DNA from 3 places in the Dendrosporobacter quercicolus genome. Region 1 is predicted to be linked to each of the others. Evidence: riboswitches for the same ligand, from Rfam matches in the RefSeq annotation. Region 1 holds a riboswitch; each other region holds the start of a gene.
The links. Region 1 has a riboswitch for cobalamin ahead of BLR06_RS07715 (sugar phosphate isomerase/epimerase family protein). Riboswitches for the same ligand answer to the same signal wherever they lie in the genome.
Positions count from the first base shown of each region.

Region 2: linked by a shared signal. The riboswitch ahead of BLR06_RS18820 (TonB-dependent receptor) and the one ahead of BLR06_RS07715 (sugar phosphate isomerase/epimerase family protein) in region 1 are both predicted to bind cobalamin.
Region 3: linked by a shared signal. The riboswitch ahead of BLR06_RS18145 (acyl-CoA dehydrogenase family protein) and the one ahead of BLR06_RS07715 (sugar phosphate isomerase/epimerase family protein) in region 1 are both predicted to bind cobalamin.

Region 1 is NZ_FNHB01000002.1:357,163-362,000, forward strand. Features, by position in the region: gene BLR06_RS07705 (ABC transporter ATP-binding protein) at 1-398, shown strand, start outside; partial or broken gene BLR06_RS19215 (precorrin-8X methylmutase) at 460-627, shown strand; cobalamin riboswitch at 708-888, shown strand; gene BLR06_RS07715 (sugar phosphate isomerase/epimerase family protein) at 1,269-2,234, shown strand; gene BLR06_RS07720 (ABC transporter substrate-binding protein) at 2,235-3,188, shown strand; gene BLR06_RS07725 (adenosylcobinamide amidohydrolase) at 3,264-4,409, shown strand; gene BLR06_RS07730 (energy transducer TonB) at 4,406-4,838, shown strand, end outside.
Region 2 is NZ_FNHB01000020.1:2,897-7,734, reverse strand. Features, by position in the region: gene BLR06_RS18820 (TonB-dependent receptor) at 1-1,616, opposite strand, end outside; cobalamin riboswitch at 1,849-2,031, opposite strand; gene BLR06_RS18815 (Bug family tripartite tricarboxylate transporter substrate binding protein) at 2,397-3,413, opposite strand; gene BLR06_RS18810 (LysE family translocator) at 4,219-4,838, opposite strand, start outside.
Region 3 is NZ_FNHB01000016.1:6,431-11,268, forward strand. Features, by position in the region: gene BLR06_RS18140 (DUF4127 family protein) at 1-240, opposite strand, end outside; cobalamin riboswitch at 906-1,082, shown strand; gene BLR06_RS18145 (acyl-CoA dehydrogenase family protein) at 1,333-2,481, shown strand; gene BLR06_RS18150 (electron transfer flavoprotein subunit beta/FixA family protein) at 2,511-3,335, shown strand; gene BLR06_RS18155 (electron transfer flavoprotein subunit alpha/FixB family protein) at 3,335-4,363, shown strand; gene BLR06_RS18160 (acyl-CoA dehydrogenase family protein) at 4,379-4,838, shown strand, end outside.

The DNA.
Region 1 (4,838 bases):
GGTCCTTATATGAAAAAGGCTGTTGTTTAAGCGGCGGCGTGTTTCATCAGGGAGACAGCGATACGGATGCGGCGGAGGCTTTTCAGGTCGATTATCTGGCCGGGCCGGCATTCGGGGCGATTGACGAGCGGCTTGCAGCCCTCAACCGGCATAAGGTTGCCTGCGCCGACTGGGTGGTATTGACCAATCTTTGCTATGGCCAGCAGAATATCGACAACCTGGCGGCGGCTTTTCAAGCGGCCAGGCTGACGGTGATTGAAGATACCGCTATTGACGGGCGAGATTTCACCGGCGGCCGGGCCACTGCGCTGTACCGGCGGCTTATTGCCCTGCCGCAGGTTGAGGTAATGACTACGCCTGAATTTCTGCTTCGTCTGAACAAGGCCGGGACGGAATGACAGAAGGGGGTGATGTTGCTCTGACGGCAAAGACCGCGGCAATCATGGAGGAAACCAGCAACGTCCGGCGCTGATTATTGGCGTGCCGGCGGGGTTTGTTGGGGCCAGTGAAGCCAAAGAACAGCAGATGCCGGACGGAAGAGTCCCCTATATCGTCGTCCAGGGCAATCAGGGGGGAAGTCCGATTGCGGCTGCGGTTGTCAATGCCTTGCTGTATATAATTCACTAGCGCCTGAGCGGGACAACAGCCCCGGAATTTAGACTTGACAAAGCGCTGCTCAAAATGTAATACTACACGTGAGTAGAACAATTGCATATGTTGGTGTAGGTGCCCGGTTGGGCTTAATAGGGAAGTCCGGTGCAATGCCGGCGCGGTCCCGCCACTGTAATGATGAGCAACCCCAAAAAATGCCACTGAAACTGAGGTTTTGGGAAGGTTTGGCAAGCGATGAATCTGAGCCAGGAGAACTGCCTATATGACAATCACCGTTACAACCTGCGAGAGATGGGGAGGGGATTTGCGCATGATCGGCAGTTGTGCTGCTGTGCTTATTTCGCCCCGGTATATTGATTGATACCGGGCTTTTATGTTCAATAATAAAAGCATCCCCGCCGGGGATGCTTTTCGCCGTTTTAAAGGGACAGGCTTTTTGAAATCCTGAATCCCCGGCCATTGGCCGGTTTGCGCGGCATGCGTCATTTAACCGAACGGTTATGGAACAGCTTTATTCAATTACAGGAAATGCTGGATCGATGAAACCCTGTTCCTTTCCTGAAGCATGGACAAAAGTTCCCCTTGCTTTTAGGCAACGAACGGTACGATAAACTAGGGCAGTTTGAAAGCACGCCCTGGGGAAAGGAAGGCTGGCTATGCTGCAACTCGTTAATTTATCGAATCATTGTTCAGAGGCGGAGCTGATTCACCATAGCGCCGATGTCCTTCAGGCCTTTTTACACCATCATCGCCTGGATGGAGTTGAAATGATGTTTTGCGGGCCTTGGGACGCCCGGGTTCATCGCCAGGAATGGATTCATGGCGTTCATTTGCGATTTTGGCCCAGCTGGCTTGATTTCTGGCATGGGAATCAGGCTGAGCTGCTCCGCCAGTTTGGCAGCCAGGCCGAAATCAGCAGCCTTTACGGCGGCCCGACCCGGGCGGAATGGCTGCAGGTATACCGGGACAATATCCGTATGGCCTATACTGCCGGAGCAAAATATGTGGTGTTTCACGTTTGTAACGCCCGGATGTCCGAGCTGTTTGACGGGCAGTTTTGCTACAGTTCCAGGGAAGTGATCGCTGCGACAGTTGAGGTGATCAACGTTTTGGCCGAGGATATTCCAAAAGATCTGGAATTGCTGTTTGAAAATTTGTGGTGGCCGGGTCTCACACTGGAGGATAAGGAGCTGACGGCAATGCTGTTGGACGGCGTAAAACACGGCAATTGCGGCATTATGCTGGATACCGGTCATTTGATGAACACGAACCTGGAACTGACCACGGAAGCCGAGGGCGTGGATTATATTCTGGAGACAGTGGAAAAACTGGGTTTATACCGGCATTATATCAAAGGCCTTCATTTGCACCGCTCCCTGTCCGGCCAATATGTGAAAGAAAACTGCCGGCAGGCGGTGAAATCAGCGGAACCGGCTGATATCTTCGCCCATATAGCAAAAATTGACGAGCATTTGCCGTTTAGTTCTCCGGAGGTGCGCCGGATCATTGATTATGTGCAGCCCCGCTATGTGGTTCATGAGTTTATCAACAAGAATATGGATGAATGGTCGGCCAAAGTCAGGCAGCAGCAGAAAGCGCTGCAATTAAAGGAGGAAGGTTAATTGAAACGATTGGGGTATGCGGCGCTGGTTTTCCTGCTGATTGCAGCATTGAGCGGCTGCGGCGGGTTCCAGGGCGGGCCGGCCGATATGCCGCAGTCTGCTCATGAGGTGCAGGATGGCCAGGGAAAGACTCTTAAACTGCCGCATAAACCGCAAAGAATTGCCTCGCTGTCGATTGGTACGGATGAGGTGCTTGTGCATCTGGTTGCGCCGGAAAGAATCGCCGCTTTAACGTACCTGGCCGATGACCCGGGGATTTCCAATATTACCGCACAGGCCCAAAGCATCGCAACCAAGGTGAGGGCTAACCCGGAGCAGCTCATTGCCTTGCAGCCGGATTTGCTGCTGGTGCCTGACTGGCAGCCGCAGGAGCTGATTGATACGCTCAGACAGGCCGGTTTGCCGGTATATGTGTATCATGCTCCCAATACCATTGAGCAAATAAAACAAATGATCGGGGAACTGTCCAGGGTGGTAGGGGAAGAAGCAGCCGGACAACAGTTAATTGCCGGTATGGACAGTGAATTGGCCGCTGTCCGTCAGCAGGTTGACCGGGTTGCACCGGATAAGCGCCTGATCGTCCTTCAGTTCTCGCTGCTTGGCGCCACCGGCGGAACCGGCAGCTTGTTTGATGATATCTGTAAATACGCCGGGGTTAGAAATGGCGGGGCGATTGCGGGGCTCGGCAAATTTGATCTGATGTCCAAGGAACAAATGATCAAGGTGAATCCAGATGTGTTGATCATGCCAATGTGGGATTCTACGGGCCGGAACAATATCGGGCAATACCGGGAAAAAGTCCGGAGCGATCCGGGGCTGCAGTCGGTAAAAGCCGTAAAGAACGACAGGCTGATTCCGGTGCCTGACCGGTTTCAAAGCAGCGCCTCTCATTATATTGTCGATGGCGTTCGCGAAGTAGCCAGAGCGGCGTATCCGGAGCTGGACTGGCAATGACGGACAGGAATCGCTGCAGGGATGAGCGCGGCTGAGTTGACTGTAGGGAAAATGGCGACGGGATAGGAGCGGCGGATGAAACTTTATACGTTATCAACCGGGGATGTGGCTTACCGGTTTTATAAAAGCATTCTAATATTGTTTAACAGGCCCCGCAAGGTTCTCAGCACATCAGTGCTGAATGGCGGTTACCGGACAGATCTGGCGGCGGTATTTAACCATGACTGTAATCCCGGCGCCGGTATGGCCTGTACAATGAAAGCTCCGGACTATGAAGGACACCTGAGGATTGTGTCCGCCGAGCTTGGCGTTGACCCGGCTAAGGCAACCGGGATGGCGACAGCGGCGTCAATGGATAATGTTGCGATTGCTGAAGAACGGTTCGGACAGCTAACCGTTACCGCCCTGGTGACCGGCGGGGTGGAGGTCAACGGCGGGCGGGCCGGCGATCCGGCCGAATACTACCAGCCCATAGAGAAGGCTGTTCTTGATCAGCCTGGTACAATTAACATTTTGCTCTACATTGACGCAGATTTAACACCCGGCGCGCTTACCCAGGCACTGGTCGACTGTACCGAAGCCAAGGCGGCCGCCTTGCAGGAACTGATGGTCGGCAGCAACTATTCAAGCGGTCTGGCAACCGGTTCGGGAACCGATTCGACGATCATTGTGGCTAATCCGGTCGCAGCCATGGTTGTTGAGAAGGCCGGCAATCAGTCCCAATTGGGTGAACTGATCGGCCGGGCGGTAACAAGAGCGGTAAAAGAGGCGCTGTTCAGACAAAGCGGTTTATCGCCTGAACGGCAGTACAGTGTACTGAAACGGCTGAAACGATACGGAGTCAACGAAGAGGAACTTTGGCTTCAGTATCGGGCTGGTTCTGAGTCCCCGGTGGCTAAGGCCCTGTTTATGGATGAACTTTATCAGCTGGATAAACAATCGGGTTTTGTTATTTATACTTCATTATATGTGCACCTGCTGGATCAGCTTGACTGGGGGCTGTTAGGGCCGCGGGAGGTGCAGCCCGCCGCCGTTCAATTGCTGGAACTGGCGGCAAGGTTAAGCGAGGCGCCGGCTTGCCCGCCGGTAAGGCCGGCGCTGCCAGGGCTGATTGCAGCCTGGCGCAACATGCTGGTGCAGGCGCTGGACGGCAGGCTTCAGGCCGGGTCAGACGAAGGATTGCCGCAGTATGCAGCGGGGCTGAACATGCAGCAGGGTTGAAGGACTGGCGAACTGAAGACGAGGTGAAAGGGATGACAGCAGAGAGCAGATTTCCGAAAGCGGCGGCAATATCATGCCTGATTCACCTGTTCGTATTGGCGGGACTGGGCTGGCTGGCCGGGCCATTCTTCCAGCAGCCGGTGATTGCCGAGCAAATCATTGAACTGGAATTGGGGGTTGCGGGACAAGACGGCCCGGCTGGCGGCGATACAGGGACGCCGCCCGGGGAACAGAGCCAGCCGGTGCGTAGGCCTCCGCACTCTGATCAGCGGCAAACCGCCTCTGAACTTCCTGAATTACGCCCCGGGGATTCACCGGCCCCAGCTTCTCCTGAAGCGATCGCGACGGAAGAAGCTGCAGCATCCGGTATGGGGAACAGCGCCGGGGGAGCGGTCTCAGCCACTGCCGGCGGCGGTGCCGCCGGCAGTG
Region 2 (4,838 bases), on a different contig from region 1:
ATCTCGCCGGAATTCACGTAGGTGTTGCTTACGACGGTACCTTTATCAAAGCTCTCCGAGTGGCTGGCATACACGGAAAGATTGTCCGCCGCTTTGTACACAACCCCATAGGTGGGGCTAAAGGCGTCGCTGTCCACGCTGGCGGTTCGTTTTCCGGTGGCCGGGGTATAAGAATCCACAGTGGCGAAATGCTTGTGCACGCCTACTAAGAACTGCCATTTTTGATAGTCAATCTGGTCCACCACCGACCAGCCCCAGAGTTTTTGCTTTTCCGCCAAGCCGGTGCTGTAATCCCCGTTCGGCAGGCGCTCCTGTACAAAACCGGTATAAATATTGCCGGCGCCGATTGTTTTATTGACATAACCGGTTGCTGACTTCCGGTTGCGCCAGGAATGGTCCAGGGCCAGAGTCAGGGTGTGCTGCACTTCACCGCCGATAATCCGGCCCTGCGCGCCCAGTTGAGCATAATAGGTGTTCATAGGCGTACCGCCGTTATTGACATATAAGTCATAATCGCCGGCGTTATTTTTAATCGTAAAGGCGCTGTTTACGCCGCTCACGTTTTTGGTCAGATTATTGCGGTTCAAACCGCCATTAAAGAAAGCCTTCCAGTCCTCACTTATTTTTTGTTCATGGTTCAAGGCCAGAATCCAGCCGCGCGACGCCTTCACCATCCCATCAAACCCGTAATCGGCGCTTGATTCCGGTGCTTTGGGCAGCTTGGTGACGGCAGAACCTAATTTAAACCACCGCATTCCGCCTTCAACCTCAATATAGCGGTAGCCTGTTAGTATATTGGTGGCGCTTTTTTCATCCCGGTGATCGATATTGGCAAAAATCCCCCGGGCCTTAATATTTTCACCGTGGATTGAGGTTTCGCCGTTCACCAGCTCGGTATTGATCCGAACGCCCCAGGCGTTATCTTGGCCGAAGCGCCGGGCGATGTCCAGATACTCGCCAAACGAGCCGTAGCCGGAAAAGGTTTGCGTATAGCGCGTCAGCGCCTCTTCCGGCGCTTTCTTGGCAACAAAATTGATCAGTCCGCCGGCGGCATTGGATTCATAGTGTGAGCCCGTACCGCTGATGCCGCCGTTCGGGCCTGAAATAAGGTCAATCCGGTCGATCATAAAGGTAGGGGCATTGAATTGGGTAAACATGCCGGGAATGCCGTTGACATATGAACTGGTGCCGTTGGCGCGAAAACCGCGGAAGGTAAAGTCGTTATGCAGTACACTGCCCGCTGCCTGGACCGAAGGGCTGTTGGTCAAAATGCTGTCAAGCGGCAGGCCGGGAGCGCCGAAGGTTTCTACTGTCTTATTGCTCAAAGTGGTTTGCGTAAACGGCGTCTCCAGCACCGCTTTTTCACCTAGAAACCCTACACCGCCGCTGTTGAGCGCAAAACCGTCGGCCAGGGCCCCCGGGCTGTCCGGCCTGTCCTGTTTGCCTTCGACCACTACTTTGTCCATGGTATATTCGGAAATTTTTTGCCCTCCGGCCGGGGCTGGCGTTTCCGCTGTTTCTTGTGCATAAGCGGCGGCAGGCGTAAAGCCTGCGGCAACAGCGCATACAATCGCGGCGGCCAGCAGCTGTCCTTTCATGATGGGAATTCGCTTCATCAATGATCACCTCAAAAAATATAATGATTCTGCTTTACTGAAAATAACGATCATGGCTGTCAAAGCTGAGCGGCGGCGTTTGGATCCAATAAACAGAAATCCCCTGCCCAGAAGCAGGAGATATCGCAAGCAATAAATTATACTCAATAAAAATCCCGGCGTTGAATCCGCCGGGAAGAACAGTACAATGTTTTCAGTACTCTAATCGCCTCCCCATCGCCGTGGGTAAAAAACGGTGATTGACAGACAGGCAGTTCTCCTGGCTCCAGCTCATCGCTTGACCAAACCTTCCCAAGACGCGGGGTCTCAGTGGCATCCTTTGGCCTTGCTCCCTGTTACAGTGGCGGGACCGCGCCGGCTCTACACCGGTCTTCCCTATTAAGCCCTGACGGGCACCTGTCTCAACACTATGTAGTTGTCCCTGATTTAGCTTTGCCATGTTTGCTTCATAATAGCATTTTTTGTAATAATGTGTCAAACTCTTTTATTGACTTACATCGTTTACGCTGCTGTTGGGAGTCGCCTAATCCCTGCAGCCCTTCCATGAGACAGGAGGAAAGGCAAACTCCATTCCGGATGCCTGCAAGGACATTGCTGAGCGTGCTTTTTTCGGAAATACTAGCGCAGCCGCACCGAACCAGACGCGGACCCACCTGCCTAAAGACATTGCCTACCTCTGAACCGGGCCTTCATCGGAAAGATGTGCCGCCTTTCTAATCTCCGATATATTTACACAATAAAATGTTTGGTCACATTACGGAGGAATTTATGTGTTTCACCTTACTTTTTCTGCGCCGCTATTTTTTCAGCAATGCCGGATTCTTCGACTACTTTCGTAAGTCTTCTTGTTTCTTTAAGCCATCTTTGAAAAAAGTCCTCGTGGTTTAAATAGTTGACTTCTATGCCTAGCGTTCTCATATTTTCTATGTACTCGGGGTCATTCACGGTTTTATCAAGACTGCTGACCAATTTAGCTTTTATTTCCTCCGGCATACCTTTATGAGCGCCAATGCCAATAAAGAAGCTAAATACCACATCTACGCCCTGTTCTTGAAAAGTAGGAATGTTGTCGTAACGCGGGTCGCTCATTCGCTTTGTTACGGCAATACCAATTATTTTTACTGCACCGCTTTTCAAATGTTCCTGAATGGCAGGAGTAGCAGCAAACATTACCTGGACATGTCCCCCCAATATCGCGGCCAATGATTCCGAGGTACCTTTAAAAGGTACTTGATCCAAGATAATTCCGGCATTTTGCGCGACCATTTCTCCGACAAGATGCGTCCCGTTGCCTAACCCGCTATGTCCGAATTTAACAGCGTGGGGATTCTGCTTAGCGTAATCCACTAACTCGGCAAGGCTGTTCCAGGGGCAATCGGAGCGAACAGCCGCAACAACCGGCATCTCCAGAATTTGCACTAGTGGATCCAAAGCTGAAGGGTAGTGATACGGGGTTGCTCCATATAGCGACTGCAATAATGTACTTGTATCCACTGTCCCCAATGTATAGCCATCATCTTCTGATTCCACTAACTCATTCCAACCCAAAATCCCGCCGGCGCCGGGCACATTTTTTATAATGATATTTTGGCCAAAATGTTTATGGACCACTTTTTGCATTGCCCGAGCCATTATGTCATTGGCGCCACCCGCTGCATAGGGAACAATCAACGTAATTGGCTTATCCGGGTACTTTTCCGCAACGGCGGCCGGCGTTTCCTTCGTTCCGCAGCCAGCAACCATCCCCATCGAATATAACAACATTAAGGACAAGGCAATTGATTTTCTTATTTTCACAACATTTCCTCCCATAATTCGTTTTAATTCGATTCTATACCGATTACATAACAAACAATGTCATATTTTGTAAGTGGAAAAATAAAGCCGGTCAGCAAAAATGCCAACCGGGACAATTCACTCTGTAAACCACTTGCCTTCTTCCTCAAACAAATACACCTGCTTGCCATGTATCCGGCAAGCCCGCGGTGGAGCGGCCGGAAAGCGCAGGCTTTGCTTTTTGAGCTTAGGCAACAGCAAGTATTAACTTGCTACTTTCACCGTACAGGCCGTTTACTACAGTCAATCAGGAGACTATATAAAGCAAAAGGCCGACATTATCCCTGTGCTGAGGCCGCAAGAACGGCAAATTGTGCAGACAGGCATCTTGCTTAAACAACAAGCGGATTTAACGCCAACCGATTTCGACCGTTTTTCGGCGCTGTTATTCAACTGGGCAGCAAGATTGATTGCTAAGTAAAAGGCTGAGTAAATTCTTACTGTGTTACTTCACCGGCTTATTAGCAGACCTGGTGCAACTGTTGCATAAGTTTTAAGCGCCCATGAAAAATGTTAGGCTTCCTTACTGCGACGGCCCCATCAACAATCTTACCTTATTAACTTATTGACTTGCCCGGCCGCTTCGTATTATTAGGTTAACCAGAAACTTGACCAGGCGAGTGGCCGCAGGTGACCCGGTGGAGCGGTTTGGTCGCCGCCGTTCTCCGGGCTGCGTGCTTGGTTTTTCGTTCCCGGCGGCCGGTCCGGCCGGAGCGCCCTGCCGGGGCCCCTTTCTTTAATAACTGCAGGCCTATGGTAAGGCGTGCTATTTCCGTTCCGAAAATGCAAGACGCAATCCCAAACCGACAAAGATTAACCCGGTTACCCAATTAAAATATTCCTGAATTTTTCCATTTCTCTCCATCCAAGAACGTAGTTTCGCTGACGCTACAGCGTAGATATTCAATACGATAAACCCCACAATAACAAACACTACCCCAAACAAAAGCATCTGATAATGAGCATAGGTGCTTTTGTTATCAATAAATTGAGGCAAAAAGCTGAGAAAAAAAAGTGTAGTCTTCGGGTTTAATGCAGAGGTTAAAAAACCGGTGATAAATAAGTTTTTGCCTGTGGATTGCACCTTAGAGGTCTCTACAGACATCTTCTGTCTATTTAGCAAACACCTTATTCCAACATAGAACAAATAGCTGGCCCCAAGCAGCTTTATGATAAAAAATGCCAAAGCTGATGCTTGTAACAAAGCTGCTAACCCTAAAGAAGCCGCCAACACCTGAAACATATCTCCGATTGATACTCCCAATACCGCCTTACATGCTGCTTTGCGTCCCTCCGTCATTCCTTTCGTAATGATGTATATCGTAGTTGGCCCAGGTGTTAAAATCAAAAGGAAAGATACCAAAACAAACAAATAGATATTGGTTA
Region 3 (4,838 bases), on a different contig from region 1:
ATTGGCTTGTACCCACTCCCATAACCGCTCAGGATTGCCATTGCGGTTGCGGCCGCCAAGATAATCAACCGGCGGCGTTAAAATTGTCCAATCCACCGCTTTGACGGTGTCTGCCGCATAATCCAGTGATACCGGCCGGTCATCCAGTGGTACATACAGGATGGTTTTAGCCCACGCAGGAGGCAATATCAAGGCCCAGGCAAGACTGAAAACTACAAGTTTTAACCAAAGAAACTTCATTTTTCCCCCTTCTTAACTGTGGCAATATTTGTATAAAAATGGCCTCAATAATTGTCTTATTTACTATATCACATTTCCGTATTTTAAAGAATAATGTCGAAAATAATCTTTATGCAGCTTCGTCTGTTTTGTTGCAAAGCAGACGAAAAAAGGTTAATTATTTTAATAATAAAAATATTATAATAATTTAAATTATTTGTCTTATTTATATTGACAAATTAGGATTTGATGTGTAATACTTAGCGTGTAAGGTGTTTTGTGAAAAATTTCATAATGTCCAGAATAGGTATCCTTTCGTGCTTAAGCGGGAAGACAGGTAGAAAAGCCAGCGCGCTTCGCCAATGGATATCCGGGGGCCAAAGGCCGCCAGAAAAATTGTCTGTTCGACAATTACCGCTAGTATCTGAGTCAGCAGCTGGCGGATTAGCAACCGGGCAGATTGCCAGCTATGTGAAAAAATTCATAATATCGGCGACAGGCGATTTTAGGCTAATAGGGAAGGGCGGTGCGTTTCCCCCGCATGGCTTAAAAATCTGCAGTAACGACACCGGAGAAATCGGGGGGAGTTACAGATTTTGGTCAAATTCCTGTTGGACAATTACCGTTTGATCTGTAAGCCAGCAAACTGGCTTGGGATAAGTTATAGCAGCATTTTTGCAAAAAATTTTATACCATTCGGAATAGGTGCCTTTAGGGCTTAATAGAGAAGACCGGTGAAAAGCCGGCGCGGTCCCGCCGCTGTATAGTTGAAGAATCTGCAACAACGTCACTGGAGAGATCCGGGAAGGCGCAGAGTTTTGATGAAGCTAAGCCAGAAGAACTGCCTGTTCGACAATCACCGTTTGACCTGCGAGCGATGGGGAGGAGATTACCGGAAAGATTCAAAATTTTCAGGCTTATTTGCCGTGGGAATTTTGAGGTTCCTGTAATAAAAATGTCCCTTTTCGCCAGCGGCGGAGAGGGATTTTGTTTTTGAGGAGGTGATGAAGCGCTAGGCCGGGCGGCAGCACTGATTGATCTGTTTGCGAAAAACTAGCTGTAAATGAAAAATAGTAATTATGCTTTGAGCAAAAGGAAAGGAAGGATATGAATATGGGTTTGTTTACACTTACTGAGGAACAGGAAATGCTGCGCAAAGTGATCAGGGAATTTGTGGAGGCGGAAATAGCGCCCAAGGCTCATGAATGGGACGAACAGAATTATTGTCCGACCGAATTGTTTGGGCTTTTGGGTGAAATGGGCATTATCGGAACTTTTGTTCCTGAAGAATATGGCGGAGCCGGTCTGGGATTTATTGAACGGTCAATTTGCCTGGAAGAATTGGGCAGGCACTCGGCGGGCCTGGCGATCAGCGTAATGGCGCATCAGTTGTGCATGGGCGGGATATTGTTTTTTGGCACAGAGGAGCAAAAACAAAAATATTTGCCTGATCTGGCCAGCGGCAAAAAGATCGGCGCTTTGTCATTAACCGAGGCGACCGGCGGTTCGGATTTTATGGGGCAAAAGTCAACAGGCGAATTTAAGGACGGCAAATGGGTGCTGAATGGCCGAAAATGTTTTATTACCAATGCTGCTGTGGCTGATATTGATCTGTGGACGGTAATTACCGGGAAAAATGAGAAAGGCCGGCCAGTTATGACGGCATTTTTGATTGATAAAGATACACCAGGCCATACTTCGGGCCGGGTTGAGCACAAAATCGGGCTGCGGTCGTCAAACACCGGCGATGTGAGCTGTGTCAATGTTACACTTGGACCTGAGCAAATGCTGGCGCAGGAGGGCAGTGGTCCCAAAATAGCTTTATCCACTATTCAGGAAGTGGGCCGGGCCGGAATGAGCGCCATCAATGTAGGCATTCTGCGGGGCTGCCTGGAAGAGTCGGTCAAGTTTTCCAATGAACGGATTATTTATGGCAAACCACTCAACAAGCTCATGAATATTCAGTTTGCCATTGCGGAGACCAAGCTGGATTATGAAACGGCCTGGCTGCTGACTTACCGGGCGGCGGCGATGAAAGACCAGGGGCTGCCTTGTGCGGGTGAGTTTGCCCAGTCCAAATACCTGGCAACCGAGGGGGCCATACGGTCGGCTAAGCGTACCATTGATTTGATGGGCGGCTATGGCGCAATTAATGAATATCCGGTTGGGCGGTTTTTGCGGGATGCACTGGCCGGTTCGACCGCCGGGGCAACTTCGGATGTGTTGAAAGTCGTCATTGCGGCTGAAACGCTGAAACGCTGATCAACAGCAACAAAAAAGGAGGCAACAGTGTGGGGTTAAATATTGCAGTATGCATTAAATCGGTACCCGATCCCAACGATTACGATAAAATTACGATTGATATGAGAACCAAAACAATTACCCGGACCGGGATTCCGACCATTGTCAATCCTGCGGACAAAAGTGCGCTGGAAGCGGCTCTGCAGGTCAAAGAGAAGTATGGCGGCAAAGTAGTGGTATTTTGCATGGCTCCTCCTGAGGCCAAAAGCGAGTTGTATGAAGCAATGGCCATGGGAGCCGACGAAGCTGTGCTGTTATCCGACCGGGCGTTTGCCGGCGCCGATACGCTGGCGACTTCCTATACTCTGGCGCAAGGGATCAAGCAAAACGGAGCGTTCGATCTTGTCTTTACCGGCACTGAGAGCGCCGACGGCGCTACGGCCCAGGTGCCATCCCAGCTGGCCGAATGGCTGGGTATCGCCCATTTGTGGAATGTAAAGGAATTCGCTTTCAACAACGACCGGGAAATACAGGCCAAAGTCAAACTGGATAATGCGGTTGGCGAATATGTCATTAAGCTGCCGGCTCTGCTGGCTGTAGCCCGTGAAGCCAATAAACCCCGTTATACCAGTGCGATGGGTGTGATGAAGGCCCGCAAGAAACCATTGGCGGTGCTTGGCAAAACCGAACTGAAAGCGGATGAAAGCCTGCTGGGGCAGCAAGGTTCACCCACCTGGCCAGGAGATATCGCTATTCCTTCTATGGCCCGCAAAGGTCAGCAGCTTACCGGAACACCGGAAGAAATTGCAGTTCAGATATTTACTAAATTACGGGCTGCCGGCATCAACTTAGTTTCAAAGGGGGGAATTGGCTGATGCAAAATGATAAAGCATACCGGGGCATTTGGGTCGTGGCTGAGCAAACCGCAGATGGTTTGAGCGGCGTAAGCTTTGAATTGCTCACCAAAGCCAGACAATTAAAGGAGCAGGGCGGGATCAGTGAGCCGGTAACCGCCGTCATTTTGGGGGAGAATCTGGCCGGTTGCCAGGCTAAGCTGGCCGAGGCAGGCGCGGAAGCAGTAATTATCGTTGATCATCCGGAACTGCGTCTTTTTCAAAACGATATCTATGCGGCAATATTGAAAACTTTAGTGGAATTAAAAAAGCCGGAAATTGTTTTAATGGGCGCTACCGCGGCCGGATCAGATTTGGCGCCGACTCTTGGCGCCCGTTTGAAGACAGGCGTGTCGGCGCATTGTGTTGATTTACGGCTGAATGACGATGGAAACCTGGTTGCCGTAGTACCGGCTTTTGGCGGAAAAGTATTGGGTGATATCCTATGTCCTGAACGGCGGCCGCAAATGGCGACGATCCGGCCTGGTATTTTGGGTAAAGCCGCTTGCTATCTTAATGTGGAATGCTCGGTGGAACAATTTGACCCAAGCGCGATCATTGCCGAAGATCAAGGCCGGGTGAAAGCAATCGGCATTACCAGGGAAGAACAAAAAGGCGTTCCGCTGGAAGAAGCCGATGTGGTGGTAGTGGGCGGCTTTGGTTTGATGAGCAAAGAAAACTGGCAATTGATTGAGACCCTGGCGTTAATGCTGGGCGGAGCGGTCGGTTGCACCAGGCCGCCTCTTGACGAAGGCTGGGCGAAAGAATATCAGATGATCGGGACCAGCGGGAAGTCCGTTCGTCCGAAAGTATATATCGGGGTAGGCATATCGGGTGCAACCCATCATGTTTGCGGGATGAAGGACGCCGGGCTGGTTATCAGCATCAATAAAGATGAAAAAGCGCCTATCTTTGAGGTTTCCGATATTGGCGTAACTGCTGACGCCACTGCAATTCTGCCGTTGCTGATTGAGGTCATGCAGAGATATGACGACAATGTCGTTTGCTGATAAGGGGGCTGGGAAGTGAAATTTGATCTGAGTGATGATCAAAAATTGTTGCAGCAGCGGATCGGCGACTTCGCAAGGGACAAAATAGCGCCCGGAGTTGACGAACGGGATGAGAATGAATTTTTCGACCGGACGTTGTATGACGAAATGGGATCGCTGGGACTTACCGGTCTTTGCTATTCCAGAGACTTGGGCGGCTCAGGCGGAACCTATCTGGATTTTGCTCTGGCTGTGGAGGAAGTGTCAAAAACCGATGACAGCTTAGCTTCATCTTTATCAGCCTCCGTATTTCTGTGTCAGTGGCCGATTAGCCAGTATGGCACGGAGGACCAAAAGCAAAAATATCTTAAGCCGCTGGCTGAAGGCCGCCATCTGGGCGCATTTGCTCTCACTGAGCGTAATGCCGGCAGCGATGTGGCCGGCATGCAGACAACAGCGGTCCGGCAGGGCGGCGAATATATTCTAAACGGCGGCA